One region of the Streptomyces sp. NPDC026246 genome, then DNA from elsewhere that is predicted to be linked to it. Evidence: riboswitches for the same ligand, from Rfam matches in the RefSeq annotation. Region 1 holds a riboswitch; each other region holds the start of a gene.

Region 1 (7,391 bases):
CGAACACGGCCTCGTCCCCCGCGAGTCCGGGCCCGCCGGAACGGTCCTCCTCGATCTCCACCAGCAGGTCGGTGTCCGCCAGGCGGATCCGGTCGCCGGTCGTCGGGCCGAACAGGTCGGCGTAGGCGGCACGCGAGAGCTCAGGCATCGAGGGGACCTCCCGTCCGGCCCCGCAGGCCGGGCACGATCCGGGCACCGGCGAGCGGGACGAGTTCGACCTCGACGGGGATGCCGGGCTCGAAGCGCACGGCGGTGCCGGCGGCGACGTTCAGCCGCTTGCCGCGCGCCACGGCACGGTCGAACTCCAGACCGGGATTGGCTTCCGCGAAGTGGTAGTGGGAGCCGACCTGGACGGGCCGGTCGGCGGCGTTGAGGACGGTGAGCCGGGTGACCTCGCGGCCGAGGTTGCAGACAATCGGCCCGTCGGCGAACAGGATCTCTCCGGGGATCACTGCGGCCCCCCGTCAGACGATCGGGTCGTGGACGGTGACGAGCTTGGTGCCGTCGGGGAAGGTGGCCTCGACCTGGACGTCGTGGATCATCTCCGCGATGCCTTCCATGACGTCGTCCCTGGTGAGCAGTTGACGCCCGGAGGACATCAACTCCGCGACGGTGCGCCCGTCACGGGCCCCCTCCAGGAGGTGCGACGTGATCAGGGCGACCGCCTCGGGGTGGTTGAGTCGCAGGCCGCGGTCCCGGCGTTTCTGCGCCACGTCGGCCGCCACATGGATGAGCAGTCGCTCCTGCTCGTGCGGGGTCAGCTGCACGTCCCACCTCACAGTCCTCGCTCCGGACCGTGCGGGGTCCGGTGGCCGCCGCCACGGGGCGACGAGCCGGGTGGCGTGCGCGGCAGGCTAGTGGGACCGCGTTTCGAGTGCGTTAACCGCGTGGCGCCGCGTCGGCGGCGGCGGACCGGGCCTCCATGCTCATCAGCGCCCGCAGCCCGTCCCGGAGGATCTCCACCGGGGCCGGGCCGAACAGGGACTGCTGGGCGATGAAGCCGAGCACGGAGGCGATCATCGTGCGGGCCACGTGGTCCGGTTCGACGTCCGCCCGCATCATCCCGGCCTTCTGGTAGGCCTCGACGATCCTGCCCCAGGACGCGCGGACCGAGCCGTAGCCCTCCCGGAGCAGGGCCGCGAGCTCCTCGTTGCGCAGGGTCTCCGTCCACACCTGGATCACGAGCCGGGGGAAGGCGGGCCTGCCGTCGACGACGAGGGACTCGCGGGCGCCGAGCGTCCTGCCGAGCACGGAGGCGACGAGTTCGTCGGGCGGTGGGGGCGGGGTCTGACGGGCCGCCTCCTCGAAGGCCTCCCGTACCGAGCCGAGGACCTCGGTCACGATCGCGCCGATCAGCTCCTCCTTGCCGCGGAAGTAGCGGTACACGGCACCCGCCGAGAGGTCGACCTCCTTCAGCACGTCCTGCATGGAGGTGGCGTGGAAGCCGTTGCGGGCGAAGCAGAGCGCGGCGCCGTCGAGGATCTGGCGGCGGCGGGCGTCGAGGTGTTCCTGGGACACACGGGCCATGCCCCCTAACGTAAAACGAATATTCATTCTTGACAAGGACGGACTCCGGGAGGACGGTGGAGGAAGCAAAACGAACGATCCTTCTTTTTGAGTTCCCGTTCCCTCCGCTCCCGCGGTCCTCTCCCTCAGGAGACCTCCATGTCCTCCCGCGCCCGCCCGCTGATCGCGGTCGTCGTCCTCGTGCCCGTCCTCGCCGCCCTGGCCCTGTGGGCCTTCGCCTGGCCGGCCTCCCGCACGGCCCCCCGTGACCTGCCGCTGGGGGTCGCCGGGCCGCCCGCCGCCGCGGCCCAGGCCGAGCGGCAGCTCCAGCAGCACGAGGGCGCCTTCGAGATCCACCGCTACGCCGACGAGGCCGCCGCCCGCGACGCCATCGAGGACCGGAGCGTCTACGGCGCGATCGTGGTGACGCCCCGGGGACCCGAACTGCTCACGGCGTCCGCGGCCGGGCCGGCCGTCGCCCAGTTCCTGCAGCAGGCCGTGGCCCGGCAGCCCTCCGCCGAGGGCACCCCCGTGCGGACGGTCGACGTGGTGCCCACTCCGGCGAGCGATCCCCGCGGCGTCGTGCTGAACGCCGCCGTGCTGCCGCTCGCCCTGGCCGGGATCGCGGCCGGAGCGGTGGTCACTCTGCTGGGACTGCGCGGCATCCGTGCCGTGACGGCACTGCTCGCCGCGTCCGCCCTGGTGGGCGCGGTCGCCGCCGGGATCGCGCACAGCTGGCTCGGAGCCCTCGCGGGCGACTGGTGGGTGGAGGCCTCGGCGCTCGGTCTGTCCACCCTGGCCGTCGGCGCGGCCGTCGCGGGTCTCGCCGCCCTGATCGGCCCCGCCGGCACGGGCATCGGGGCGGCCCTGGTGATGCTGCTGGGCAACCCCTTCTCCGGAGCCACCTCGGCCCCGCAGATGCTCCCGGAGCCGGCCGGGGCGATCGGCCAGTGGCTGCCGCCCGGCGCGGGCACGTCGCTGCTGCGCTCGGTGTCCTACTTCGACGGTGCCGCGGCGACCGGGCCGGCGCTCACCCTGGCCTGGTGGGCGGCGCTGGGACTGGGGGCCGTACTGCTCGGCAACACCCTGCGCGCCCGCAAGAAGAGCGGCGCCGTCGCCGAGGAACCGCGAGACCTCGCGACGGTCGGCTGACCGTACGCGACGGCCGTTGCCGGGCGACGGCACGCGAACGACCGTGCACTCCCGCTGTAGCGGACGGGGGTGCACGGTCCCGTCGTTCCTGCGGAGCCCGGCTCCCGGCCCTGTGGGGCAGTGAGACCCCGGGGGGCGGCGATGGACTTGCCGTGCCGGGGGACGACGGCACTCGCCCGGGCGCCCGCGACCGACAGCCCCGACCTTCCAGCGCGCCGCGCTGCCCACCGCCCTGGCGCTCCGTCAGCCGGCCCGGCCGAGCCTCCTCGGACGGATCAATCCGGCGCGTCGCGCTCACCCTGATGCACCAACGGGCGGAGACGGAACTGCACGCCGCCACGCCGGCCCGCGCTCCGGCGGCGTGCCGGGCCGCGAGCGACGCACCGCCCGCGTCACCCTTACGCCGGGGTCCGCCAGTTGAGGCGGGTCTGCAGCCGCGAGCGCGCCGGTCGGCGGAGCGTCCGGCTCCGAGTCGAAACCGACCAAATGGCGTACCCCTGTTCGGAGTAGACACGCGTCCGGCTTTCGCGTGGCTGAAGTTGCGCCATGGGCCTGACCGGTGGGCGGAATTGGACATTCCATCCCTGGTCGGACCGTCCACGGCGGGGTGGACGGCGGCTCGAACACAGACGTGTCCACCCGAACGGGTGAGTGGTGAGTAACAACACAAATCCTCGGTTCCGTTGGGATTTCGGGACAGCCATGAGTCAAGATCCCTGACTGACGACAAGCCCCCGCCGCAGCGGCGGGGCGATCCGGGCGGACGCCGAGTCCTGCCGCCGCCCGGATGACCGGTCGACAGGAGTGGATCGGCAGGAGTGGAGGACCCAAGCACGACGGGTCGCCGGGACGGTCACGCCATGATCGGGTCCGAGCAGCCCTTGGGGTGAAGCCGCGTCAGCGGCCGGGCAACTTCGCCAGCCCGAATCCGACAGGTCATCCTTCACAGGCGGCTGACGAAGGGTTGCGCATGACTGCGCTCAATCGTGTCCCGTCGCTCATGGCCCGTGCCGGTACGGCCTCGGCCCTCACCATCGCCGCCGTCGGCGGCTCGATAGTGGCGCCCGGCTTCTCGTCCGAGGCCGCGGCAGCCACCACGGCGACCAAGGCACTCCAGATCGCGGCGTCGAAGAAGGGATCGCCGTACAAGTACGGGGCCACCGGTCCGCACCGGTTCGACTGCTCCGGGCTGACGCTGTACTCGTTCAAGAAGGCGGGCAAGAAGCTGCCCCGCACGGCCGCCCAGCAGTACAACAAGACGCGCCACATCTCCGCCAAGAGCCGCAAGGCCGGGGACCTGGTCTTCTTCCACTCGGGCAAGAACGTGTACCACGTCGGTATCTACGCGGGTAAGAACAAGCTGTGGCACTCCCCCAAGACCGGTGACGTGGTGCGACTGCAGAAGATCTGGACCAAGAGCGTCTGGTACGGGCGCGTGAAGTGATCGCCCGGCGTGCGGCGGCGTCCTGACGCGCCGCCGCACGCCGAGAGCGTGAAGGCGGCTCGTACGGTCACCCGTGCGGGCATGGCCGGGCACCGCCCCTGCGCCGCCCGCAACGAGACCCCGCTGCAACGCGCGGACGACGACGTCGCCGAGCTGCTCCAGCAGCTGCGCGTCACCCGGACGGGCGTGCAGATCCTGTCCGCCTGTCCGCTGTCGCCGGCCTTCACCGCGCGCTTCGAGGACCTGGACCCGGTCCCGCGCGTCACGTTCGTCGTCACGCTGCTGCCGGCGGTCTGCGCCGGCCTGTGGGGGCTGCCAGGCGCCGTTGAACGGACGGGGTCGCGGGGCCGGAAGAGGTGAGAGGCGCCTCAGTCGGAGTCCTGGGGTTCCCGTGGTCCCCCGGACGGCACCGGCTGGGCCGGGATGATCCAGGGCAGTTCGATCGTGATCGTCTTGCCGCCCTCACGCGTCGGCCGGATGCGCAGCTTGCCGCCGCATTCCGCGGTCAGCCACCGGATGATGACCAGGCCGCGGCCGTTGTCCTGCTGGACGGCGGCGGGCAGACGCCTGGGGAAACGCGGGTGGCTGTCCGTGACGCCGATGCGCAGGTGCTCGTCACGGTCGAGCTCGACGTCCACCGTGAACGTGGGCGACTGGCCGAAGGTGTGCTGGACGGCGTTGGTGGCCAGTTCGGAGATGATCAGCCGGACGGTGTCGGACACCTCCGTGTCCGCCGGCAGGCCCCACTCCGCCAGCGTGCCCACCACGTAGGCGCGCGCCGCGGGGACCGAGGCGGGATCGCTCGGCAGAGTGACGGATGCTTCCAGATGGTCTGCCATGGCGACGCCGTCCCTTTCCCACGGGACCGCAGTCCGACATCACGCGGATGGTTCGAGTACGGTCCCGGACTGGTGCTTCGTCGCCAGAGTGCCACCAGAACACCTCCGAAGGACGGCGATCCACCAAGATATGCATATATCTGTCGCCCAAAGCGGTGAACTCTGCGACGCGAGACCGTATATGGGTGGTCCGGAAGGAGTAGGGAGAAGCGCATGCAGCACGGTCCCGCGGTGCGCCGCCGGAAACTGGGTGCCGAACTGCGTGCCCTGCGCACGTCGGCGGGGCTGACCAGTGGTGAGGCGGCCCGGCTGGTGGGCTGGCACCAGTCGAAGGTCAGCCGGATCGAGACCGGGACGAGCGGGGTGAAACCGGCCGACGTGCGGTTACTGCTCGACGCCTACGGCGTGGCCGATTCCCAACTGCGCGACCTGCTCACGGTGCTGGCGGGCTCGGACGACGGCGGCGGGCGGCACCACTGGTGGCACGCCTACCGCGGTGTGCTGCCCCCGACCTACCGCGACTTCATCAGCCTGGAGTCCCAGGCCACCGCGATGCGCACCCTGGAGACCACCGTCGTCCCCGGCCTGCTCCAGACGCCCGAGTACGCCCGTGCGGTGACCAGGGCGGCGGTGGGCAACGTACCGGAGGACCGGCTCGACACCCTCGTGGAGGTGCGCCTCGCCCGTCAGGACGTGCTGCGCGCGGACCCGCCGCTGGAGTTCAGCGCCGTCCTCGACGAGGCGGTGCTGCGGCGGGAGGTGGGCGGCCCGGGGGTCATGGCCCGCCAGCTGGAGCGGCTGGTGGAGGCGGCACGGCTGCCCCACGTACGGCTTCGGGTGCTGCCGTTCGCCGCCGGTGCGCATATCGGGGTGACCGGACCTTTCGTAATCTTGTCATTTTCGAGCACTTCTGATCTGGACGTGGTTGTTCTCGACCACTTGACGAGTAGCCTCTACCTCGAACGGAAAGAAGACCTCCGGGCCTACACGGAGGCCTTCAACTCCCTTCTGATCCACGCCCTTTCGCCCGAGGATTCGTTGGATTTCATTGCCGGGACAGCCACCGGCGCATAAGGAGGCACCATGCGTGCACTGCCTCGTCATGTCCCCTCGAGCCGCGCACTGCACGGTGTGCGATGGCTGCGCAGCAGCTACAGCACCGGCGCGAACAACTGCGTCGAGACCGCGCGTCCGGACGCCCCGCCCTGGGCCGGACTGCTCGCCGTGCGCGACTCCAAGGCCCCGGACGGGCCCGCGCTCCTCTTCTCACCGCGGAGCTGGGCGCACTTCACCGCCGGTCTGACCCGTCTGTGAAGCCCTTCTGATCAGCTGCCCCGGTTGCTGCGCCGGCCGCTTGAGCCGCTTCAGCCGCTGAAGAGGCCCGTCCCCCGTCCGATCAGTCCGTCATCGTGCCGACGCACGGCCGTGTCACGCCGACTCATGGCCGCGTCTCGCCGATCACTCGTACAGCGCGTTCGATCTGTTCACCGGTCAAGTCCGCGCGGGCGGTCAGCCTGAGCCGGGAGATGCCGTCGGGCACGGAGGGAGGACGGAAGCAGCCCACGGCCAGGCCCGCCGCGCGGCACTCGGCCGCCCAGCGCACCGCGTCCTCGGCCGAGGGCGCCCGCACCGAGACCACCGCGGCGTCGGGGCGTACCGCCTCCAGACCCGCGGCGCTCAGACGTGCGTGCAGTTCGCCCGCCACCGCACGGGCCCGGCCGGCCCGTTCGGGCTCGCGGCGCAGCAGCCGAAGCGCCGACAGGGCCGCCCCGGCCGCGGCGGGGGCCAGTCCCGTGTCGAAGATGAACGTCCGCGCCGCGTTGACGAGATGGTCGACGACCCGCGCGGGGCCCAGGACGGCTCCGCCCTGGCTGCCGAGCGACTTCGAGAGGGTGACCGTCGTGACGACGTCCTCGGCGCCCGCGAGGCCCGCCGTGTGGGGCGCGCCCCGGCCGCCCTCCCCCAGGACGCCCAGACCGTGGGCGTCGTCGACGACGAGTCCGGCGCCGTGCTCGCGGCAGACCCGGGCCAGTTCCGTGAGCGGGGCGGCGTCGCCGTCGACCGAGAAGACGGTGTCGGAGACGGCGATCGCGGGTCCGTCGTGTGTCCTCAGGGCCTTGCGCACGGCCTCCGGTTCGGCGTGCGCGGCGACCTGGGTCGCGCCGCGGGCCAGCCGGCAGCCGTCGATGAGCGAGGCGTGGTTGCCGGCGTCGGAGACGATCAGTGAGCCGTGCGGGGCCAGCGCGGTGACGGCGGCGAGGTTGGCGGCGTAGCCCGAGGAGAAGACCAGGGCCGCCTCGTAACCGCAGAAGTCGGCCAGTTCGTCTTCCAGTTCGGTGTGCAGTTCGGTGGTGCCGGTCACGAGCCGGGAGCCGGTGGCTCCGCCGCCCCAGACCCGGGCGGCCCGGGCCGCCCCCTCGGCCACCTCGGGATGGTGGGCCAGTCCGAGG
Region 2 (7,391 bases), on a different contig from region 1:
GGCCAGTGAACTGGCCCGCAACACCCTCGTCCACGGCGGTGGCGGCCATGTGGAGATGACCCCGCTGGTCACCGGGCCGGCGCAGGGGCTGCGGCTGGCCTTCGTCGACACCGGGCCGGGCATCCGCGACCTGGACCTGGCGATGACCGACGGCTACACCAGCGGCGGCGGGCTGGGCCTGGGCATGAGCGGGGCCAAGCGGCTCGTGCACGAGTTCCGGGTGGACAGCCGGCCGGGTGAGGGAACCACCGTCACCGTCACGGCCTGGGCCACGGCCGTGCCGCCCTCCCGGCCGGAGCCCTGATGAGCAGGGTCTGGGACGTGCCCGTGGACGACTCGACCCGGGTGCGGGACGTCCGGGTCGCCGCCGAGGAGGCCAGCGCGTGCGCCGGACTGCCGGCGAACCGCACGGCGTCCGCCGCGCTGGTGGCGACGGAACTGGCGACCAACCTGCTGCGGCACGCCGAGGGCGGCCACGTGCTCATCGGCCTCGTCGAGCGGACGGACGGCGGCGGTCCGCGCACCTGTGTGCAGCTCCTCTCGCTGGACCACGGGCCCGGCATCCCGGACGTGGCCGCCGCGATGCGCGACGGTTACTCCACGACCGTCGCGGCCTCCCTGGGCGCGGGGCTCGGCACCTGCCGCCGGGTCGCGAACGACTTCGACCTGCACAGCGCCGTCGGCCGGGGCACCGTCGTGCTGGCCCGGATCGACCACGAGATCGCCGTCCGCCACCCGGGGACGTCCGCGCCGCCCCCGCGCGCCGGCGGTGTCAACGTCCCCCTGGGCCGGGCGGCCCACTCCGGCGACGCCTGGGCCCGTGTCCGCGCCGGGGACCGGCTGACCCTGCTGCTCGCCGACGGGCTCGGGCACGGGGAGAAGGCCGCCGAGGCCTCCACCGCGGCGGTGACCGCGCTGCGCGGCCTGGCCGAGCTGCCGCCGCCGGAGATCCTGCGGCGTCTGGGCCCGGCTCTGCGCCCCACCCGGGGGGCGGCCGTCGCCGTGGCGCAGGCCGATCTGTCCACGGGACGGCTGGACTTCGCCGGGATCGGCAACGTCGGCGCCCGGCTGCGCACCGGCGGGGAGTGGCGGCCGCTGCTGTCCCGGCCCGGCATCGTGGGGGCCCAGGCACCGGCCGACGTCCCCGTGCAGAGCGGGCCGTGGCACGACGACAGCCTGCTGGTGCTGCACAGCGACGGTCTGCCCAGCCGCTGGAGCACGCCCGAGGACGTGCTCCTGACCTGCGACCCGGCGGTGGTCGCCGCGGTGGTGCTGCGCGACTCGGGCAGTGCGGCCCGCCCGGTGCGCGACGACACGTGTGTGGCGGTGCTGAAGGGGGGCTCGCCCGGGGCTTGACGGCCGGGCGGGGGCGTGCGGACCGGGCGGGGGCGTGAGGCCGGGCCGGGGCGAGGGGACCGGCCGGTCCCTCGGATCCCTCACGGGCCGGCGGGTGGCTCGCCGGCTCGGGGCGGCGCGTGGTCCTGGGCGGCCAGGAAGGCGCGCAACCCCCTTCTCAGTGCCTCCCGTTCGGCAGGCCGCATCGCGGCCACGGCGACGGTGAGGGCGTGGGTGCGGCGACCGGCGACGTCGCTCAGGACGTTGCGGCCGTGCGTGGTGAGCCGGAGCTGGACCTCGCGGCGGGTGTCCGGGTGCGGGGCCCGTTCCAGCAGGCCGGCCGCCGCGAGCCGGTCGCAGAGGCGGCTGGCGGTGGGCAGGCCGATGTCCAGCCGCTCCGCCAGGGCGGTGAGGTTGAGTCCGGGTGCCCTCTGCACCGTGCGCAGCGCCCGCAACTGATGCGGGGACAGCCGCAGGGACGCCTCCTGGGCCGCGACCGTCCACAGGACCGCCAGGCTGTCCACCGCGTCGGCGATCTGCGAGGCGACGGCTTCCGGGCCCTCGCCCGGCCCCCTGGCCCGGTGGTCACCGGGCCCGCCGAATCCGGTCACAAAACGGTCACTTTCCATAAGCTCCGGGTGCTGTGGAGGTCGCCCTCTTGCAAAGGCTGTACCCGAAGAGCCGAGCGGCAAGCAGACCGTTGCACGGCCGTCACCGGCCTGACGGCGGCTCAGCCCGCGCCGGGTTCCGCCGGTGCGGCCGGCGGCGGGGGGGTGCCGTCCCCGTCCGGCCGGGTGACCGCGTAAGACTTGGCCACGTCCCACTCAGCCCGGCCAGCCCGTCCAGTCCCATCCAGGCCCATCCAGTCCCGCTTTTCCGACCAGCCGCGGAGCGTCGATGCCTCACCCGTACGTCCTGCTGTCCGCCGCCGTCTCCCTCGACGGCTACCTGGACGACACCGGACCCGAACGCCTGTTCCTGTCGAGCCCGGCCGACTTCGACCGCGTCGACGAGGTGCGCGCGTCCGTCGACGCGATCCTGGTCGGCGCGGGCACGATCCGGGCCGACAACCCCCGCCTCCTGGTCAACTCCCCGGAGCGCCGCGCCGCCCGCACCGCCGCGGGCCGGCCCGAGTACCCCCTCAAGGTCACCGTCAGCGGCACCGGCGACCTCGACCCGGAGGCCCACTTCTGGCACACCGGCGGCGAGAAGGTCCTCTACACCACCGACGAGGGCGCCGGGCGCGCCCGCGCCCTCGGCCTCGCCACCGACGTCGTCCCGCTGGGCGCGGCCCTCGACTGGCGCCGGCTCCTCACCCACCTGCACGACGTGCGGGGCGTGCGGCGGCTGATGGTCGAGGGCGGCGGCCTGATCCACACCCAGCTGCTCACCCAGGGGCTCGCCGACGAGATCCAGCTGGTCCTCGCCCCGCTCTTCGTGGGTGACCCCGACGCGCCCCGCCTCTTCGGCCCCGGCGGCTACCCGCCGGGCCGGCTGCGGCTGGTCGACAGCCGCCGGATCGAGGACGTCGTCCTGATGCGCTACGAACCGACCGCCCCCGGCACCGGGCCGCTCCCGGTCGCCGCCGACCACCGCTGGCTGGCCGCCGCCTGCGAGCTCGCGGAGCACTGCCCGCCCTCCGCGACCGCGTTCAGCGTCGGGGCGGTGGTGGTCGCGGCCGACGGCACCGAACTGGCCCGCGGCCACTCCCGCGAGGGCGGCGACCCGGTGGTTCACGCCGAGGAGGCGGCCCTGGCCAAGCTCGATCCGGCCGACCCCAGGCTCGCCGGGGCGACCGTCTACAGCAGCCTCGAACCCTGCGCCCGCCGTGCCTCCCGCCCGGCGCCCTGCGCCCGGCTGATCCTCGACGCGGGTGTGCGGCGGGTCGTCACGGCCTGGCGCGAGCCGGACACCTTCGTATCCGGGGCCGACGGCAGCGGTGTCCTGGCCGCCGGGGGAGCGCAGGTCGTCCTCCTGCCCGAGCACGAGGAGCGGGCCAAGGCCCCGAACCGGCACCTGCTGCCCTGAGCGCGGCGCTCCGGGCCGGGGTGTGCCGGGGCCGGTGCCGGGGGCGCCGGACCGGGGTGTGCGCGAGACGTCCCGCGGATGGCGTACACTGGTGAACACAACGACGCGGGGTGGAGCAGCTCGGTAGCTCGCTGGGCTCATAACCCAGAGGTCGCAGGTTCAAATCCTGTCCCCGCTACTGAAGGCCGAGGGCCGGAATCCGAAAGGGTTCCGGCCCTCGGTGCGTTTCCCTCCGGTCGTCGACCGGCCGTCACACACGGTGAGTGAACCGCCCCGCTGCGCATAACAACTGACACACCGTCAAGTCCCGTGCGGTGTCCGGGAGGCGGTCAACTCGCCCGATTCACCCCGGTCGTGGCAGGTTGGTCCGCGCGAAAAAGGTTAATGATCAAGCGGAAGCGCTGGAATACGCACCGCGCCATCCATTAACGTTCGATAACGCAGCGCGGTCGTCCCAGCCGTCACAGAAGGCGGCTCCGTGCGCACGCGCCGAATCCCGCAAGGGAACCGGGGAACCACCACTTGGGGTGAATCGAGCGGATGCCGCCGTGGCAGCACGGCAGGTATACGCGCGTAGGAGACCTTCCTGCTCCGAACCCGTCAGCTAACCCGGTAGGCGAGAAGGAAGGAAAGGAGCACGCCCACGTGGCGTCCAACCGGCCTGCCCCCGCTGCCCCGTTCGCGGCGGACCAGCGCGACCCCGAGACCTTCGGCTTCGGCCGTCAGCGCACCGACGAGGGCCCGTTCCAGGAGTGGAACCCCACCGCGGAGTCCATCCGCCCCGTCCGTGGCCGGCACCGCGTCTCCAAGCAGCGCGGCGGAGGACTCGCCCGCAGCTCCACCGTCCTCGGCGTCGGTGTCATAGCCGCCGTCGGCGCGGGCGGCATGGCCAGCGCCCAGACCGGCAAGCCGCCGGTGTCGATCTCCGTCCCGGACCTTCCCTCGGTGGGTTCCCTCCTCTCGGACGACGACACCCCCGAAGGCTCCGCCACCCCGCTCAGCAGCCTGGGCACCACGACCGCCGAGGCCGAGCCGGGCGCCGACGGCGCCGGTGAGGCCCTGCGCGCCCGGATCATGGCCCAGGTCGAGCACCAGCAGGACCAGATCGACACCAAGGCCGCCCAGGAGGCCGCGGCCGCCGCCGAGAAGGCGGCCCAGGAGGCCGTCGCCAAGGCCGAGAAGGAGGCCAAGGCCAAGGCCGCCGAGGCGAAGAAGAAGGCGGAGGAGGCGGCCGAGAAGAAGGCCGAGGCCGAGCGGCTCGCCGCCCTCGCCAAGCAGTACACGCTGCCGACCTCCTCGTACACCCTCACCTCCAGCTTCGGCCAGGCCGGCGCCTACTGGTCCTCCGGCTACCACACCGGTCTCGACTTCGCCGCCCCCACGGGCACACCGATCAAGGCGGTCCACAGCGGCACCATCACCGAGGCCGGCTGGAACGGCTCCTACGGCTACAAGACCGTCCTCACCCTCGACGACGGCACCGAGATCTGGTACGCGCACCAGTCGTCGATCGGCGTCAGCGTCGGCCAGAAGGTCGGCACCGGCGACGTCATCGGCCGTGTCGGCGCCACCGGCAACGTCACCGGCGCCCACCTCCACCTCGAAGTCCACACCGGCGGTTCCGCGAGCGGCATCGACCCCATGGCGTGGCTGCGGGGCAAGGGACTCAACCCGTAGACGCACCGCGCCCGTCGAAGCACCGGCAGCCCTGACGACGACCCCCCGGCGTCAGGGCTGCCGGTCTTCGCCGGCCGGGGTGTTCGCCCGGGGTCGTGCGCAGCTTGCGGAATGGGCCGTTCCGCGCGGTCGTTGACCCAGGGTATGACTGCTACGACGAATCTGCGCAAGCTCGGCTCCTCCGACCTCGAGGTCTTCCCGCTCGCCCTCGGCGGCAACGTCTTCGGCTGGACCGCCGACGAGGACCGTTCCTTCGCCGTCCTCGACGCCTACACCGCGGCCGGCGGCAACTTCGTCGACACCGCCGACGTCTACTCGGCGTGGGCCGAGGGCAACCGGGGCGGGGAGTCCGAGACCATCCTCGGCAGGTGGCTCCGGGCGCGCGGCAACCGCTCCGAGGTCGTCGTCGCCACCAAGGTGAGCCAGCACCTCGACTTCCAGGGGCTGTCCGCCGCCACCATCAAGGCCGCCGCCGACGCCTCCCTGCGCCGGCTGGGTACCGACCACATCGATCTGTACTACACCCACTACGACCGGCCCGAGGTGCCCGTCGAGGAGATCATCGGCGCCCTCGACGAGCTCGTCAAGGCAGGCAAGGTGCGGCACATCGCCGCCTCCAACATCTCCGCGGAGCGGCTGCGGGAGTCCCTGGAGTTCTCCGACCGCGAGGGACTGGCCCGCTACGTGGCCCTCCAGCCCCACTACAACCTGGTCTCCCGCGACACCTACGAGGGCGGGCTCCAGGACTTCGCCGAGCGCAGCGGCCTCGCGGCCGTGCCCTACTACGCGCTCGCGTCCGGCTTCCTCACGGGCAAGTACCGCCCCGGTACGACCGTCGAGAGCGCGCGGGCCGGGGGCGCGGCCAGGCACCTGGAGACGGAGCGCGGGCGCCGGGTGCTCGACGCGCTCGACGAGATCGCCGCGGCGCACGAGGTGCCGGTGGCGACGGTGGCCCTGGCCTGGCTCGCCGCCCGCCCGACCGTGGTCGCGCCGATCGCCTCCGCGCGGACGGTGGAGCAGCTGCCGGCGCTGGTGGGGGTGGCGCAGCTGACCCTGACGGACGCGGAGACCGCCCGGCTCGACGAGGCCTCCGCCTGACGGGACGCGGGGGAGCGGCGGCGCGGCTCAGGAGCGGTAGGGGTTGTACGGGCTGTACGCCGGGTGGGGAGCCGGCTGGTGGACCTGGCCGTACGCGCCGTGCACCCCGTGCACCGGCCAGGGCTGCACCATGGCCGGAGGCGGCGGGGAGGTGATCCGGGCCGCGTGGACCAGGGCCGGGCGGGCCGCCTCCCGGCGCCGCCACAGCTCGCCGAGCAGTTCCAGCTCGCGGACCGTGAAGCCGGCGCCGGCCCGGCCGCGGCGGGCCCGGTGGCGGAGGAACGCGAGGGACGTCGCGTATGCCTCGTACCGCGCCACCTCGCGCGCCGCGCCCCTGCCCGCATGGCGCCGGGCGTGGGCGCGGGCGATCCGCCGGGCCCGCATCGAGCCCAGGGCGTACGGCTCCGCCGGGTCCAGCCAGCCGGCCACCGCGTACGCGGGCAGCTCCTCGCGCACGGTCCGCAGCTCCCGCTGCCGGGTCCAGATCACCAGCCACGTCAGCAGACCGAAGATCGGCACCATGAACGCCGCGTACACGGCGAAGAAGCCGTACTCGCCGAACGACGAGGAGCCGTTCCACATCGCGTGCATGCCCATCGCCAGCAGCAGCCCGGCGAGCGGGAACGCCACGCCGCGGACCCGGCCGCGGTCCCCCCGGAGCGCGGCGACGCCGAAGCCGATGCCGGTGAGGACCGTGAACAGCGGGTGGGCGAACGGCGACATGATGATGCGGACGAAGAAGGTCGCCGCCGTGACGGACGCGATGCCCCTGCCGCCGGTCATCTGGTCCGTGCCGAAGGCGGTGCCCAGGTAGAGGATGTTCTCGGTGAACGCGAAGCCGGTCGCCGTGACGCCGGCCACGACGACGCCGTCGATGATCCCCGTGAAGTCGCGTCGCCGGAACAGGAAGACCAGCAGGACGGCCGCCGCCTTGGCGGACTCCTCGACCACCGGCGCTATCACCGTCGCGCCGAGCGTGTCCGCGCCGGACGGGTCCGCGGTGGCCGTGGCTATCCATCTCGTGGCGAAGCTGTTGGCGACGATCGCTATCAGCGCGGCCGCGCAGGCCCCCCAGGCGAAGCAGAACAACAGGTTCCGCCAGGGGCCCGGTTCGACCCGGTCCAGCCAGCGGAACGACGCCAGCAGCAGGGGGACCGGGAGGACGGCCAGGCCCAGCCCGACCAGGAACCCTTCCGTACCGGTCTCCTCGCGCACCAGGGCGAGGATGACCAGGCCGGATATCGCGAGGAGCG
Region 3 (7,391 bases), on a different contig from region 1:
CGATGATCCCGGCGTACTCCCGGCAGGCCGCGAAGGTCCGCTGCAGCGCCTCGGGGGCGAGCCGGCCGGTGCGGTCGACGCCCTGCCCGAGCCGCACGATCGTCATCCGGCGGTCCAGGTCGGCCAGCTCGCCGGTGACCGGATCCGCGTCGGCGACCAGCAGGCGGATGGAGTTCGTGCCGCAGTCCACGGCGGCGACCCGGGTCACTGTCCGTCCTCCTCGAGCGGCTTGACGGCGAAGTGCCCCGAGTCCGTGCTGTCGACCTGCCACCCCGCACCGCTCGGCGGGCCGGCGGGCGTCACGCAGGCCCCCTTGCGCCACCACTCGGGCAGCATGGCCAGCGCCTCGTCGCCCAGCGGGTTCACGCCCGGGCCCGCGGCCAGCGAGTGCGCGACCAGCACGTGCAGGCACTTCACGCGGTCCGGCATGCCGCCCGCGCTCGGGAAGTTCTTCAGCTCCTCGATCTCGTCGCGGCGCCGGACGTAGTCCTCGTGGGCCGCCCGGTACGCCGCCGCCAGCTCCGGGTCCGCGGCCAGCCGCTCGGTCATCTCCTTCATCACGCCGTTCGCCTCCAGCGTGCCGATCGCCGAGTTGGCCTTCGGGCACGTCAGGTAGTACAGCGTCGGGAAGGGCGTGCCGTCGGGCAGGCGCGGGGCCGTCTCCACGACGTCGGGCTGTCCGCAGGGGCAGCGGTGCGCGATGGCCCGCAGTCCGCGCGGGGGCCGACCGAGCTGCTGCTTGAAGGCCTCGACGTCCGCGTCGGTGGGTTCGGTGCGCGGGGTGGTCGGCGGGGGCGTTTCCATGACTGTCTTCAGCGTGTCTTTCTCTGGGTTCTCTGCGGGGTCACTGGGGGAGCACTGGGCGCGCGTTCAGCGGCCGGAGTCGTCGGCCTTGTCGATCCCGTCCCAGACATTGGCGTACCAGGGGCGGTCCGCCGCGCCCAGGTCGGTGCGCGCCTGCTTCGCCGCGTCCGGGTCGACGACGACGAACCCCGTCTCCCCCGGCATGACGTAGTGCAACCGCTGCCGGATCTGCTGCTCCGCGTACGCGTCGTCCTGCCAGCGCGCCTTGGCGTCGCGCAGCCGCTCGACGCGCTCCCGCGCCTGCTGCTGCTCGCGCTGCAGGTCCTCGATCTCGGCGCGCTGGGAGACGTACTGGCGCATCGGCCAGGCCAGGGCCACGATCAGCGAGCAGAGCACCAGCGCGAGCAGCGCCGCCCGGCCGGTCAGCCGGGAGCGGCGGGCCTGGCGCCTGGTCTGGGAGCGGTAGACCCGGGCCGCGGTCTGCTCACCGAGCAGCCGGATCCTGGTCGCGGTGGAGAACCGGTCCCGGTCCTTCACGGCCATGTCAGTCCGCCTCCCGCTCCACCGTCATACGCGCGTACGTCCCCGGACACGGTACGGGACCGAGTCCGGGGACGTACGTACGACGCTGCCTCTTGTGGCCGGGGTCAGCCCTTGAAGCGCGGGAAGGCGCTGCGGCCGGCGTAGACCGCGGCGTCGTCGAGGATCTCCTCGATGCGCAGCAGCTGGTTGTACTTGGCGACGCGCTCGGAGCGGGCCGGGGCGCCGGTCTTGATCTGGCCGCAGTTGGTGGCGACGGCCAGGTCGGCGATGGTGACGTCCTCGGTCTCGCCGGAGCGGTGGGACATCATGCACTTGAAGCCGTTGCGCTGGGCCAGCTCCACGGCGTCCAGGGTCTCGGTCAGCGAACCGATCTGGTTCACCTTCACCAGCAGGGCGTTGGCGGCGCCCTCCTCGATGCCGCGGGCGAGGCGCTCGGGGTTGGTGACGAACAGGTCGTCGCCGACGAGCTGGACCTTGTCACCGAGCTTGTCGGTGATGGTCTTCCAGCCCTCCCAGTCGTCCTCGAACAGCGGGTCCTCGATGGAGACGAGCGGGTACGCGTCGACGAGCTCCGCGTAGTACTCGGTCATCTCGGCCGCCGAGCGCTCCTTGCCCTCGAAGGTGTAGACGCCGTCCTTGTAGAACTCGGACGCGGCCACGTCGAGCGCGAGGGCGATCTGCTCGCCGGGGGTGTAGCCGGCTTCCTTGATCGCCTCGAGGATGAGGTCGAGGGCCTCGCGGTTGGAGCCGAGGTTCGGGGCGAAGCCGCCCTCGTCGCCGAGGCCGGTGGCCAGGCCCTTGCCCTTCAGGACCTTCTTCAGCGTGTGGTAGACCTCGGCGCCCCAGCGCAGTGCCTCGGAGAAGGACTCCGCGCCGACGGGCGCGATCATGAACTCCTGGATGTCCACGTTGGAGTCGGCGTGCGAGCCGCCGTTCAGGATGTTCATCATCGGCACCGGCAGCAGGTGCGCGTTCGGGCCGCCCAGGTAGCGGAACAGCGGCAGGTCGCTGGCCTCGGAGGCGGCGTGGGCGACGGCGAGGGAGACGCCGAGGATGGCGTTGGCGCCGAGCGAGCCCTTGTTGTCGGTGGCGTCCAGGTCGAACATCGCCTGGTCGATCAGGCGCTGCTCGGTGGCGTCGTAGCCGACCAGCTCCGGGCCGATCTGCTCGATGACCGCGAGGACGGCCTTCTCCACACCCTTGCCGAGGTAGCGGTTCGAGTCGCCGTCGCGGAGCTCGATGGCCTCGAAGGCGCCCGTGGAGGCGCCGGACGGGACGGCGGCACGGCCGGTGCTGCCGTCGTCGAGGCCGACCTCGACCTCGACCGTGGGGTTGCCTCGGGAGTCCAGGATTTCCCGGGCTACGACGACGTCGATGGACGGCACGAGCATCTCCTTCTTATGTGACGCGGTGACGCGGGTCGCGTGGACCCGGCGAGGTGCGGGCCGTGGTGGCTCGCGACATGAGCCTAACCGGCTCCGGGCGATCGGCCACCGGGTCGCCCACCCCATGGACAGAACCGAGAGTAAATTGTTTCCGAACGGAACAAAGCAGGTTCGCCACAACCGGCCGAAACTCGGCCGCCGGAGCCCGGGCGGACATGACCCCGCCCCGGTGCGTACGGGGGAACACGCACCGGGGCGGGGAGCCCGTGGGGACGGGGGTCCCGCCCGTGCGGCGGGGGGCCGCCTGTCAGGGCGGGGCCTCCCACGAGGGCGGGGGCCGCCGGGCGGCCGGACCGCGGGTGCGCGGTGCGGACCGCCCTGCGGCGGTGGGCGCTGCTGCTTACTTCAGGTGCAGCTGCTGGCCCGGGTAGATGAGGTTGGCGTCCTCGACGATGTCCTTGTTCAGCTTGAACAGCTTCTCCCAGCCGCCCTTGACCTTCTCCTCGGCCGCGATGGAGCTGAGGGTGTCGCCCTTGACGACCTTGTACTCGCCGTCGCCCTTCTTGACCTTCTTGCCGGTCGGGGTGGTGACGGTCTTCTTGGCGGCCGGACGCTCGTCGGAACGGGAGGCCGGCTGCTGCTGGGTCTCACGCGACTCGGTGCTCTGCTGGCTCTGCTGGCTCTGCTGGCTCTGCTGGTTCTGCTGCGAGGAGCCGGCGGAGCTGCCGGAGTCGGTGGAACCGCCGCCGGTGTAGCCGGCGCTCGACAGGCCCTTGCCGCAGACCGGCCAGGCGCCCTTGCCCTGGCTGGCGAGGACCTTCTCGGCGATCTCGATCTGCTGCGCCTTCGTGGCCTTGTCGGCGGTGGAGGCGTACTGCGTGCCGCCGTAGCCGGCCCACGTGGAGGCGGAGAACTGCAGACCGCCGTAGTAACCGTTGCCGGTGTTGATGGACCAGTTGCCGCCGGACTCGCACTGGGCGACGGCGTCCCACTCGGAGGCGGTGGCGGCGGAGGCGTTGCCGGCCGCCATCAGCGGAGCGGCGACGGCGGCGGAGGCGACACCGGCGACGGCGATGGCGCGAGTGGCCTTGGACGGACGACGGTGCTTGCCCTTGCCGGAAAACAGCATGGATGGATCCCCTCACCGACGCCTGCGAGGTGAGCTGTCGGGTTCGGGCCGGTTGAGTTGCCCGGCCACGTCCCTCACGGGACGCGGCTCCACCCCTAGCCCTTCCGGCGCAACAAGCCGGTCGGGCACCTACCTTGGGTCCCCCGCTCCTGCCTACGGCGCTTGACGCGACGACTGTTCCCGTACGGCCGCTGGCAGGATTCGGCGTTGCGGCCGCCGGGGCTCGCGGTGGCGAGCGGTCACGACCGTAGACAGGCGATCGCCGGAATTTCAAAGACGATCAAGGCTTCTGAGACCTATCTCTCACCACGTTTATACGGGACATAGGCCGCGAAACATGGCGTGAACTCGCGTCGATTCGGGGCGACTTCCGCCGCCGTTCCCGCACTGCCCGAACGGCTACTTCCCGTCCGTTTCGTCCTCTGCGGTAAGCGTCTGACCGGGCAGAACGAGCTCCGAGTCGCCCTCGGCCGCCTTCTCGCCCCCGGCGTACAGCTCGTGCCATCCCCCGTCGATCCGGAGGGAGTCGGCGATGGACCAGGCGCTGTCCCCGACGCCGACGATGTAGGCACCCTCCGACTTCTCGTCGGACGCCTCCTCGTCGCGTGAGGCGTGCCGCCCCGAGGAGCCGCCCGTACCGCCGTCCGCGGACCCGGCACTCTCGTCGGCGCTGGGGCCGCGGTGACGGCCGGAGCCGGCGTCCGCCGCAGCCGAGGAGCCGTCGCTCGGGCGGGACTTGCCGGACGCCTCGCTCTCGGGCGCGGCCGACCGCGAGCCGTCCGATCCCCGACCGGCACCACGAGAGTCGCGCGACTTGTCGGAATCACCCGATTCGCCCCGAGGTGCCGACGAGGCGTCAGGCGAAGCCGAGCGGGACGGGGAAGACGACGGAGACGTCGCGGACGGGGAGGGCGAGGCGGAAGACCCGGACGATTCGGACGAGTCGAGCAATCCGGTCGAGTCTGTCGGAGCGGAGTCACCGGACGAGCCGGACTCGCCACCCGAGCCCGACGAGCCCGTCCTGAGGCCGGAGAGGAGCCCACAGGTGTGCCAGGCGCCGACCCCCTGGTCGGCGAGGATTCTCTCGGCCACGGCTATCTGCTGCGAGCGGCTGGCCAGATCGGCGCTCGCGGCGTAGTCGAGACCGCCGTAGCTCTCCCAGTCGTCCTGGGAGAGCGCGAGGCCGCCGTAGTAGCCGTTGCCGCTGTTCTGGCTCCAGGCCCCGCCGGTCTCGCAGTCCGCGATCCGGTCCCAGGTGGCGCCGTCGGCAGCGCTGGCACCGGAGGCTCCGAGGAGCGGGATCGCAATGGCGGAGCCGGTCACTCCGGCCGCGACGAGGAGAGCCGGAGCCTGGCGGGGGCGACGGTGACGACCGTTCCCGGAGAGCATACGGAGACCTTTCGCAAGACAGCAGTGACCCGCGCGGCGCCGTCTCCGGGCCGCGTTGATGGGTGAACGTATCGGCAGACGATCACTTGTCACAAGTTCATGCCGCGCAGATCACGTGAAGATCACAGACATGACGGCGTGTCATGTTTGGCGGAGGCGCTCGCTGGACACGGCGGGCGTCACACCGCGGTGAACTCCACCGGGAGGGTGCGCAGCCCTCGCATGATGAGCCCGCCGCGCCAGCGCAGCTCGGCCGGGTCGGCTGCGAGCCGGAGGTCGGGCAGGCGCGTCAGCAGCGTGGCGAGGGCGGTCTGGCCCTCCAGCCGGGCGAGCGGGGCGCCGAGGCAGTAGTGGATGCCGTGGCCGTACCCGAGGTGCTGGTTGTCCCGGCGGGACAGGTCCAGCGCGTCCGGGTCGGCGAACCGCTCCGGGTCCCGGTCCGCGGCCGCCAGCACCACCAGGACCGGGTCGCCGGCCTCGATGCGCTGCCCGCCGACGGTCAGCGGCTGGGTGGCGAAGCGCCAGGTCGCGAGTTCGACGGGGCCGTCGTAGCGCAGCAGTTCCTCGACGCCGGTCTCCAGCAGGTCCTGCTCCCCGGCGGCGAGGGACGCCTGCAGGCGGGCCCGCTGCCCGGGGTGGGTGAGCAGGGCGTAGGTGCCGTTGCCGATGAGGTTGACGGTCGTCTCGAACCCGGCGAACAGCAGGATGAACGCCATGGCCGCCGCCTCGTTCTCGGTGAGGTGCTCACCGTGGTCGGAGGCGCGGATGAGCCCGGAGATGAGGTCCTCGCCGGGGGCCGGTTCGCCGGGCAGCGCCTCGCGCTTGCGGTGGATCAGCTCGGCGAGGTAGCCCCGCATCTTCTTCACCGAGCGGGCGACGCCGCCGCGGGGCCCGCCCTGGTGACGGATCATCATGCCCGCCCAGTCGCGGAAGTCGTCCTGGTCCTCGCGGGGGACGCCGAGCAGGTCGCAGATGGCGTAGATGGGCAGCGGGAAGGCGAACTCGTGGATGAGGTCCGCCGACCCCGTCCGCGCGAACCGGTCGATGAGCCCGTCGGTCAGCTCCTGCACCCGGGGGGCGAACTCGGCGACCCGGCGGGGGGTGAACGCCTTGGACACCAGCCGCCGCAACCGGGTGTGGTCCGGTGGGTCGATGTTCAGCAGGTGCGTCATCAGCTCCGCCTTGCGCTCCCCCGGGATCCCCGTCTTGCCCTTGGCGTGGGCCGGTTCGTCGTGGTGCGCCGGGTTCTTGGAGAGCCGGGGGTCGGCGAGCGTCTGCTTGGCGTCCGCGTAGCGCGTGACCAGCCAGGCCTCCACCCCGCTGGGCAGCCGCGTCCGGTGCACCGGGGCGTGCTCGCGCAGCCAGGCGTAGGCGGGGTAGGGGTCGCTCGCGAACTCCCAGGTGAAGAGTTCCGGGGCGGCGGCGGGCGTGCTGGGCTGGGGCTGGTCGGTCACGGTCCGACCGTATCCGGCCCGCCGGACCCGCCCGGCCCGGGTCTCCTCAGCCCTCGGCCTGCAGGATCGCGTCCCGGTAGGCGCGGGCCGCGGCTCTGAGCGCCGCCTCCGGGTCGACGCCCTCGGCCTCGGCGCGGACCGCCAGGGCCAGCAGCTCGTAGCCGATGCCCTCGACCGGGGGCAGGGGTATGTCGAGGCCGGCCGTACGGGCCCGGGAGGCCAGCTTGGCGGCCAGGGCCAGTCCCGGCTGGCCGAGGGGGACGCCGTCGGTGACGGAGGTGCGCTGCTTCTCGATCGCCTTGGTGCGCAGCCAGTGGGCCTTGACCTCCTCGGGGGTGGTGGCCGTCGCGTCGCCGAACACGTGCGGGTGGCGGTGGACGAGCTTGGCGACGATGCCGCCGGCCACGTCGTCGATGGAGAAGGGCGCCTCCGTGTCCTCCTCGGCGATGCGAGCGTGGAAGACGACCTGCAGGAGGACGTCCCCGAGCTCCTCGCGCAGTTCGTCGCGGTCCCCCTCCTCGATCGCCTCGACCAGCTCGTACGCCTCCTCGATGCCGTACTTGGCGAGGCCCTTGTGGGTCTGCCGGGACGACCAGGGGCATTCGGCGCGGATGCGGTCCATGACCTGGACGAGGTCGAGGAGGCGGGCGCCGGGCAGGTCGTAGGAGGCCGGGAGCAGCTCCAGCT
Region 4 (7,391 bases), on a different contig from region 1:
TCAACGTGGGCCGGCGGGATCTCCTCCAGGAACCGGGACGGCGGGTTGTACGACGGCTGGCCCCAGGCGCTGCGCAGGGTGGACCGCGTCAGATACAGCCGCTCGCGGGCGCGCGTGATCCCGACGTAGGCCAGGCGGCGTTCCTCCTCCAGTTCCTTGTTCTCCCCCAGGGCACGCATGTGCGGGAAGACGCCGTCCTCCATGCCGGTGAGGAAGACGACCGGGAACTCCAGGCCCTTGGCGGTGTGCAGGGTCATCAGCGTGATGACGCCGTCGCCGTCCTCCTCGTCGGGGATCTGGTCGGAGTCGGCGACCAGCGCGACCTGTTCGAGGAAGTCGGACAGGGTGCCGCCGGTCTCCGCGTCCTCGCCGCGTTCCTGCTCGAACTCCATGGCGACGGCGGCGAGTTCCTGGAGGTTCTCGATCCGGGTCTCGTCCTGGGGGTCGGTGGACGCCTGGAGCTCGGCCAGGTAGCCGGTGCGCTCCAGCACGGCCTCCAGGACGGTGGCCGGTCCGGCGCCGGACTCGACGATCGTGCGGAGGTCCTCCATCAGCGTGTTGAACCGCTTGACGGCGTTGGTGGAGCGCGCGGCCATGCCGTACGCCTCGTCGACGCGCTTGAGCGCCTGCGGGAAGCTGATCTTCTCGCGCTGGGCCAGGGCGTCGATCATCGCCTCGGCGCGGTCGCCGATGCCCCGCTTGGGGACGTTGAGGATCCGGCGCAGCGGCACCGAGTCCTCGGGGTTGGACAGCACGCGCAGGTAGGCCAGGACGTCCCGGACCTCCTTGCGCTCGTAGAAGCGCACGCCGCCGACGACCTTGTAGGGCAGGCCGACGCGGATGAAGACCTCTTCGAAGACACGGGACTGGGCGTTGGTGCGGTAGAAGACCGCGACGTCGCCCGCCTTGGCCTCGCCGGCGTCGGTGAGGCGGTCTATCTCCTCGGCGACGAACTGCGCCTCGTCGTGCTCGGTGTCGGCGACGTAGCCGGTGATCCGCGCACCGGTGCCCGCGTTGGTCCACAGGTTCTTGGGGCGGCGGGACTCGTTGCGCTCGATGACGGCGTTGGCCGCCGACAGGATGGTCTGCGTGGAGCGGTAGTTCTGCTCGAGCAGGATCGTCGTCGCGTCCGGGTAGTCCTCCTCGAACTGGAGGATGTTGCGGATCGTCGCGCCGCGGAAGGCGTAGATCGACTGGTCGGCGTCGCCCACCACGCACAGCTCGGCGGGCGGCACCTCGGCCTCGGGCGGCACGTCGACGGGGTGCTCGGAGGTGCCGACCAGCTCGCGGACCAGGGCGTACTGGGCGTGGTTGGTGTCCTGGTACTCGTCGACCAGGACATGGCGGAAGCGGCGGCGGTAGTGCTCGGCGACGTCCGGGAAGGCGCGCAGCAGGTTGACCGTCGTCATGATCAGGTCGTCGAAGTCGAGGGCGTTCGCCTCGCGCAGCCGCGACTGGTACATCGCGTAGGCCTGGGCGAGGGTCTTCTCGAAACCGTCGGTCGCCTGGGCGGCGAAGTCCTCCTCGTCGATCAGCTCGTTCTTCAGGTTGCTGATCTTGGCGCTGAAGGACTTCGGCGGGTAGCGCTTGGGGTCCAGGTCCAGGTCTCGGCAGACCAGCGCCATGAGCCGCTTGGAGTCGGCGGCGTCGTAGATCGAGAACGACGAGGTGAAGCCGAGCTTCTTGGACTCGCGGCGCAGGATGCGCACGCACGCGCTGTGGAAGGTCATGACCCACATCGCGTTCGCCCGCGGGCCGACGAGCTGCTCGACGCGCTCCTTCATCTCGCCGGCGGCCTTGTTGGTGAAGGTGATGGCGAGGATCTGGCCCGGGTGCACGTGCCGCTCGGCCAGCAGGTGGGCGATGCGGTGGGTGAGCACGCGGGTCTTGCCGGACCCGGCGCCGGCGACGATGAGCAGCGGGGAGCCGGAGTGGACGACGGCGGCCCGCTGGTTGTCGTTGAGCCCTTCCAGCAGTGCGGCGGCGTCGATCACCGGGCGGGGCGCGCCGTCCCGGTAGTGGGTGTCGCGGTCCGGCGGCACGTCGAACTTCCCGCCGAACAGATCGTCCGGAAGCGGCTCCGGAGCGTGATCGTCCTCGGGGGGCGGCGGGGGCTCGTCCGCGGGGCCCCGCTGGGCCTGGAGGCTCGCCAGGAAGTTGTCGTCAAAGAGGCTGCTCATCGCTCTCCGAGTCTAGGGCGCCCCACTGACAGCCCGCCGCCACCCCGGGAACATCGCCCCGCACACCGGCCGGACCGCCGACTCCTGGCGCGTTGTCACCCTCCAGTACCGCGTGATCACGGTCCGCTATGTCCATAACAATTCAGGGCAAGTCACGACCAAGCCGCCGGGATCGTTCACTCCGAGCGATGCTCCCGGGAAAGGTCACGAAAATGTATCGGGCATATCACCCATCAACCTTCACAGGGACCACACGAGTTGGCTACCGTGCGATCAGGCCGCACGACCCTCTCCGGCGAACGTCGCCGGGCCGCGCGGCCTCCGCCGAGTCCGGTGTGCCGCAGCGGCAGCCGGAGCCGGGGACCCAACCGAGAACCCCGGGGTGAATCGGCCCGCCTCCGTATCCGGAGAAGGCCGTAGGGCAACCCTTCCGAACCACCCGCCCGAACCCGACAGCTAACCCGGTAGGCGGACGATGGAAGGAGTCGCCTCCCTTGGCGTCGCACCGCAAGTCGCGTCCCACCGGTTCGCGCGTGGCAGGCATACGGACCCCCGCCCTGGCAACGGCGGCCCTCACCTCGGTGGCCCTGCTGTCCCAGTCGGCCAACGCCGCCCCCGAGGCCGACGACAAGCCCAGCCTCGAAGAAGTCGAGAAGAAGGTCGACGACCTGTACCGCCAGGCCGAGTCGGCGACCGACAAGTACAACGGCGCCAAGGAGAGGACGGCGAAGCAGCGCAAGCGCGTCGACACCCTCCTCGACGACGTCGCGCAGCGCGCCGAGAAGCTCAACGAGGCGCGCGACAAGCTCGGTTCCTACGCCTCCGCCCAGTACCGCACGGGGGCGGCCGCGCCGGAGACGGCGACGTTCCTGCTCGCCGACACCCCGCAGGACTACTTCGACCAGACCCAGCTGATGGACCGGATGACCGGCCGCCAGAAGGAAGCGGTCGACGACTTCGTCACACAGCAGTCCGAGACGATGACGAAGCGCCGTGAGGCCACCGAGAGCCTCGAGAACCTCACGGACGCGCAGGGCGACCTGAAGGCGGCCAAGGCGGCCGTCCAGCGCAAGCTGGCCGACGCCCGCGAGCTGATGTCGAGGCTGACCGCCGCGGAGAAGGCGCGGCTCGCGGCGATCGAGCAGGAGAAGCAGCGGGAAGCCGCCCGCCGGGCCGCCGAGCTGGCCCGGCAGCAGGCCGCGCAGGAGCAGGCGCAGCGCGAGGAGGCCCCGCGGCAGGAGAGCGGCTCACCGTCGCCGGACTCCGGCTCGCCCTCCGCGCCGGCCCCGGTGGACTCCTCGTACGCCACCAAGGCGGACAAGGCCCTGGCGTTCGCGCGCGCCCAGATCGGCAAGCCGTACGTCTGGGGCGCCGTCGGTCCCGGCTCCTACGACTGCTCCGGCCTCACCCAGGCCGCCTGGAAGGCCGCCGGCGTCACCCTCCCGCGCACGACCTACGACCAGGTCGACGCCGGCACCACCGTTCCGATGTCGCAGGCCCGGCCGGGCGACCTGGTCTTCTTCTACGACGACGTCACGCACGTCGGGCTGTACATCGGCAACGGCATGATGATCCACGCGCCGAAGCCGGGCACGTACGTGCGCGAGGAGTCGGTCTACTACGACGGCGAGTCGGCGATCCACAGCGTGGTGCGGCCCGCCTGAGCGGACGCGGACGTTTTTGAGGGGCACGCGCGCGTGCCCCTCACCTCCGGCGCGCGTTGCTCTCTAGCATCGGCACCATGTCCGGTCCCTCCCCGTTTGCCACCTGGTGGGCGACGTATGCGCTGGCGACCGGCACCGTGTCGGTCGGTCTCGACTCCGCGGGTCACGCCGCCCTCTCCCGCGTCGTGCTGGCCCTGGCGTGCGGGGCGTGGCTGGTGGCGGCCGTGAGCCTGCTGCAGCGGGCGCGCGGCGCGTGGCGGGCGGAGGTGCCGGCCGTGTTCACCACCGCGGCGGCCGCCGCCCTCCTCGGCACCGGTTTCACCGCCGCGGGTCTGCGGTCCGTGGCCTGGGCGCTGCTGGCCCTGTCCGCGCTGGTCTGGGCGGTGCTGCTGGCCGTGGAGGTCGGGGGCCGGCGGGGGACGGTGTTCCTGCGGTGTGTGGCCACCCAGTGCCTCGCCGTGCTGGCGGCCGCCTTGGCCGCGGCCGAGTCGCTGGCCTGGCCGGCCCACGCGGCCCTGGTGCTGCTGTGGCTGGGGCTCGCGCTGTACGGCTTCGCCCTGTTCCGCTTCCAGCCCCGGCAGGTGGAGGAGGGGCGCGGCGACCACTGGTTCGCGGAGGGCGCGCTCGCGGTCTCCGCGCTGGCCGGGGCGCAGCTGCTGTCCGCCGACAGCTCCCGCCTCTACCTGTGGAACGAGGACGACGGCGACGCCCTGCGCAACACCGCCGTCATCCTGCTCGTGCTCGCCGCGGTCGCCTGCGTCGCTCTCCTGGTCGCCGAGCTGTTCTGGCCGCGGCACCACTACGACGCGCGGCGCTGGGCGACCGTGTTCTGCTGGGCCGTGACGGCGACGGCCACCCTGGAGGTCGCCGCGGCGCTCGACGTCGCCTGGCTGGACGTCGCCGGCCAGGCGCTGCTGTGGGCGGCCGTGGCCGCATGGCTCGCCTGCACCCTCTGGGCGGCCGCCTCGGCCCGGGCCGGTGCCCGGTCCTCCCGGGTCAGGTCCAGAGCACGGCGATGAAGACGTTGGCCGTGGTGAGCAGTCCGACCAGACCGAACAGGCCCTTGTCCACCCGCTCCTCGTCGCGCTTCACGTAGACCAGGCCGAGGATCACGATCAGGAGCGCCAGCTTCACGGCGATCTTGATGTTGTTCACGGACTGGTCGTCGGCCTGGTTGAGGCCGACCAGGGCCACGCCGGTGACCAGCATGGTCAGTGCGCCGTGCAGCATCGCGGGCGTGAAGCGGGCCGTACCCTCGCCCATCGCCTTCAGCTGGGTGAGGAAGCCACCCAGGAGCGAGGCGATGCCGATGATGTGCAGGCCGACGAAGAGGTGGATGAGTACGTCCATGAGGCCGGAGCCTAACCAGGGCCCGTCCGGCCGCCGGACACCGGCCCGGTGGTGCATATATGCGCCCCATAGCACCCGATCACCGCCGCCCGCCCATGATCTCGGGCTTCGGTCATCACGCTGAGTGAAGCGAAGGGCGCCGAGGCGGGATCTTGGTCGCATACGGTCACCACCGGTCCTCCGGGGACAGTTCCGCACACCCGCCACGAGGGCCGCACGCGCACCTCTACCGTCCTTCAGCAGGTGACCGGCTCCCCACCGCCGCCCGGGCCAGGGGCGGCAGTCGGACACCACCGCCGAGAAAGTCCGGCGGCGGCCCGTCTCCCCTGTGCGGGCCGCCGCCGGACGCGCAGGCCGCCCGTCCGCTCCCGGCGACCGCACACCCCCACCGGCGGTCGAGGAAAGGACGTGGCCCCCAGGTGGCAGCGCACCGCAAGCCCCGACAACGCCCCATGGCCGGCGGCCCGGCCCGTACGGCCGCCACGATCGCACTCGCCTCCGCGGCGACGGCGACGGGCTTCGACGGAACCGGGCACGCCGAGCCGCAGCTCACCCCCGGCCAGGTCAGGGCCGAAGTGGCCAAGCTGTACCGGCTGGCGGAGGCCGCCACCGAGAAGTACAACGGCGCGAAGGAGCAGGCGGACGAGGCCCGGCAGCGGCTGAGGGGGCTGCAGGACCGGGCGGCCCGCTCGCAGGAACGACTCGACGCGGCCCGGCAGGCGCTCGGCTCGGTCGCCGCCGCGCAGTACCGCTCCGGTGGCCTGGACCCGGCGATGCAGCTCGCCCTGTCCGACGACCCCGACCGCTACCTGGAGAACGCGGAGTTCGTCGAGCGGGCGGGCGACCGGCAGAGCGCCGCCGTCCGGCGGGTGCGCAGCCGGCTCCGCGAGATCGAGCAGCTGCGCGGGGCCGCCCGCGTCGAGCTGGCCTCCCTCAAGGAACGGCAGGCGGAGCTGAAGCGCCACAGGACGGCCGTCACCGGCAAGCTCGGCTCCGCGCGGCAGCTGCTGTCCCGGCTGAGTCCGCAGGAACGTTCGCAGGTGGGCGGATCATCGGACCGCGCGACCCGCTCGGCCGGCGCGCGGGACACCCTCGCCGCTCCCGGCTCCGCCACGGTCCAGGCGCCGGGCCCGCGGGCGGCCGCCGCCGTCTCCTACGCCTACGCCAAACTCGGCAGCCCCTACGTCTGGGGCGCGACCGGCCCGAACGCCTTCGACTGCTCCGGCCTCGTCCAGGCCGCCTACCGCTCGGCGGGCGTCTCCCTGCCCCGCACCACGTACTCCCAGATCGCCGCCGGGCGCCGGGTCCCCCGCTCGGAGCTCCTCCCTGGCGACCTGGTGTTCTTCTACGCCGGGATCAGCCACGTCGGCATCTACGTCGGCAACGGGCGGATGATCCACGCCCCGAACCCGTCCGCGCCGGTCCGCGTCGCCCCGCTCGACGAGATGCCCTTCGCGGGGGCGACACGGGTGGTCTGAGCCGACGGGTTCACACCAGCCGGTGGACTCACACCAGCCGGCGGGCCGTCGCCCAGCGGGTCAGCTCGTGCCGGTTGGACAGCTGGAGCTTGCGCAGCACCGCCGAGACGTGGGACTCGACCGTCTTCACCGAGATGTACAGCTGCTTGGCGATCTCCTTGTACGCGTAACCCCGCGCGATCAGCCGCAGCACCTCGCGCTCGCGCTGGGTGAGGCGGTCCAGGTCCTCGTCGACGGGCGGGGCGTCGGTGGAGGCGAAGGCGTCCAGGACGAAACCGGCCAGCCGCGGGGAGAACACGGCGTCGCCCTCCTGGACGCGGAAGATCGAGTCGACCAGGTCCGTGCCCGTGATGGTCTTGGTGACGTACCCCCGGGCACCGCCGCGGATCACGCCGATCACGTCCTCGGCGGCGTCCGACACGGACAGCGCCAGGAAGCGCACGGGTTGCTCGGTGGCCGCCATCAACGGCGCGCAGCGGCGCAGCACTTCCACTCCGCCGCCGCCCGGGAGGTGCACGTCCAGGAGCACGACCTCGGGCCGGGTGGCGGTGATGACCGTGACCGCCTGGTCGACGTCCGCGGCCTCCCCGACGACCTCGACGCCGGTCTGCGCGGTCTGCCCGATCTCCGCCTGGACGCCGGTGCGGAACATGCGGTGGTCGTCGACGAGGACCACGCGCACATGACGCCCCGGGCCGCCGCCCGGCTCCGCGGCCCCG

What was found. A riboswitch is a leader RNA that binds a small molecule or an ion and turns the genes downstream of it on or off. The one in region 1 is predicted to bind cyclic di-AMP.
Region 2: it holds a riboswitch for cyclic di-AMP, as region 1 does, so the genes downstream of both, ACZ4M5_RS26600 (M23 family metallopeptidase) here and ACZ4M5_RS14025 (C40 family peptidase) in region 1, are expected to answer to the same signal.
Region 3: it holds a riboswitch for cyclic di-AMP, as region 1 does, so the genes downstream of both, ACZ4M5_RS23615 (transglycosylase family protein) here and ACZ4M5_RS14025 (C40 family peptidase) in region 1, are expected to answer to the same signal.
Region 4: it holds a riboswitch for cyclic di-AMP, as region 1 does, so the genes downstream of both, ACZ4M5_RS08885 (C40 family peptidase) here and ACZ4M5_RS14025 (C40 family peptidase) in region 1, are expected to answer to the same signal.

The regions. Positions count from the first base shown of each region.
Region 1 covers NZ_JBVHPJ010000004.1:454,513-461,903, forward strand. Annotated here, with positions in the region: gene ACZ4M5_RS14000 (urease subunit alpha) at 1-148, opposite strand, end outside; gene ACZ4M5_RS14005 (urease subunit beta) at 141-452, opposite strand; gene ACZ4M5_RS14010 (urease subunit gamma) at 465-767, opposite strand; gene ACZ4M5_RS14015 (TetR/AcrR family transcriptional regulator) at 880-1,527, opposite strand; gene ACZ4M5_RS14020 (ABC transporter permease) at 1,666-2,658, shown strand; cyclic di-AMP (ydaO/yuaA leader) riboswitch at 3,426-3,625, shown strand; gene ACZ4M5_RS14025 (C40 family peptidase) at 3,629-4,102, shown strand; gene ACZ4M5_RS14030 (DUF6328 family protein) at 4,151-4,462, shown strand; gene ACZ4M5_RS14035 (ATP-binding protein) at 4,471-4,941, opposite strand; gene ACZ4M5_RS14040 (helix-turn-helix domain-containing protein) at 5,155-6,015, shown strand; gene ACZ4M5_RS14045 (DUF397 domain-containing protein) at 6,025-6,255, shown strand; gene ACZ4M5_RS14050 (8-amino-7-oxononanoate synthase) at 6,380-7,391, opposite strand, start outside.
Region 2 covers NZ_JBVHPJ010000011.1:237,377-244,767, forward strand. Annotated here, with positions in the region: gene ACZ4M5_RS26575 (anti-sigma regulatory factor) at 1-304, shown strand, start outside; gene ACZ4M5_RS26580 (SpoIIE family protein phosphatase) at 304-1,356, shown strand; gene ACZ4M5_RS26585 (MarR family winged helix-turn-helix transcriptional regulator) at 1,437-1,946, opposite strand; gene ACZ4M5_RS26590 (dihydrofolate reductase family protein) at 2,233-3,363, shown strand; tRNA gene ACZ4M5_RS26595 (tRNA-Met) at 3,468-3,541, shown strand; cyclic di-AMP (ydaO/yuaA leader) riboswitch at 3,841-3,997, shown strand; gene ACZ4M5_RS26600 (M23 family metallopeptidase) at 4,009-5,040, shown strand; gene ACZ4M5_RS26605 (aldo/keto reductase) at 5,185-6,138, shown strand; gene ACZ4M5_RS26610 (PrsW family intramembrane metalloprotease) at 6,166-7,391, opposite strand, start outside.
Region 3 covers NZ_JBVHPJ010000009.1:238,996-246,386, reverse strand. Annotated here, with positions in the region: gene ACZ4M5_RS23635 (Ppx/GppA phosphatase family protein) at 1-208, opposite strand, end outside; gene ACZ4M5_RS23630 (DUF501 domain-containing protein) at 205-804, opposite strand; gene ACZ4M5_RS23625 (FtsB family cell division protein) at 871-1,347, opposite strand; gene eno (phosphopyruvate hydratase) at 1,452-2,732, opposite strand; gene ACZ4M5_RS23615 (transglycosylase family protein) at 3,133-3,861, opposite strand; cyclic di-AMP (ydaO/yuaA leader) riboswitch at 3,866-4,032, opposite strand; gene ACZ4M5_RS23610 (transglycosylase family protein) at 4,261-5,250, opposite strand; gene ACZ4M5_RS23605 (cytochrome P450 family protein) at 5,430-6,704, opposite strand; gene ACZ4M5_RS23600 (nucleoside triphosphate pyrophosphohydrolase) at 6,751-7,391, opposite strand, start outside.
Region 4 covers NZ_JBVHPJ010000003.1:150,384-157,774, reverse strand. Annotated here, with positions in the region: gene pcrA (DNA helicase PcrA) at 1-2,180, opposite strand, end outside; cyclic di-AMP (ydaO/yuaA leader) riboswitch at 2,493-2,666, shown strand; gene ACZ4M5_RS08885 (C40 family peptidase) at 2,675-3,844, shown strand; gene ACZ4M5_RS08880 (SLAC1 family transporter) at 3,922-4,863, shown strand; gene ACZ4M5_RS08875 (hypothetical protein) at 4,841-5,194, opposite strand; gene ACZ4M5_RS08870 (C40 family peptidase) at 5,614-6,672, shown strand; gene ACZ4M5_RS08865 (LuxR C-terminal-related transcriptional regulator) at 6,701-7,391, opposite strand, start outside.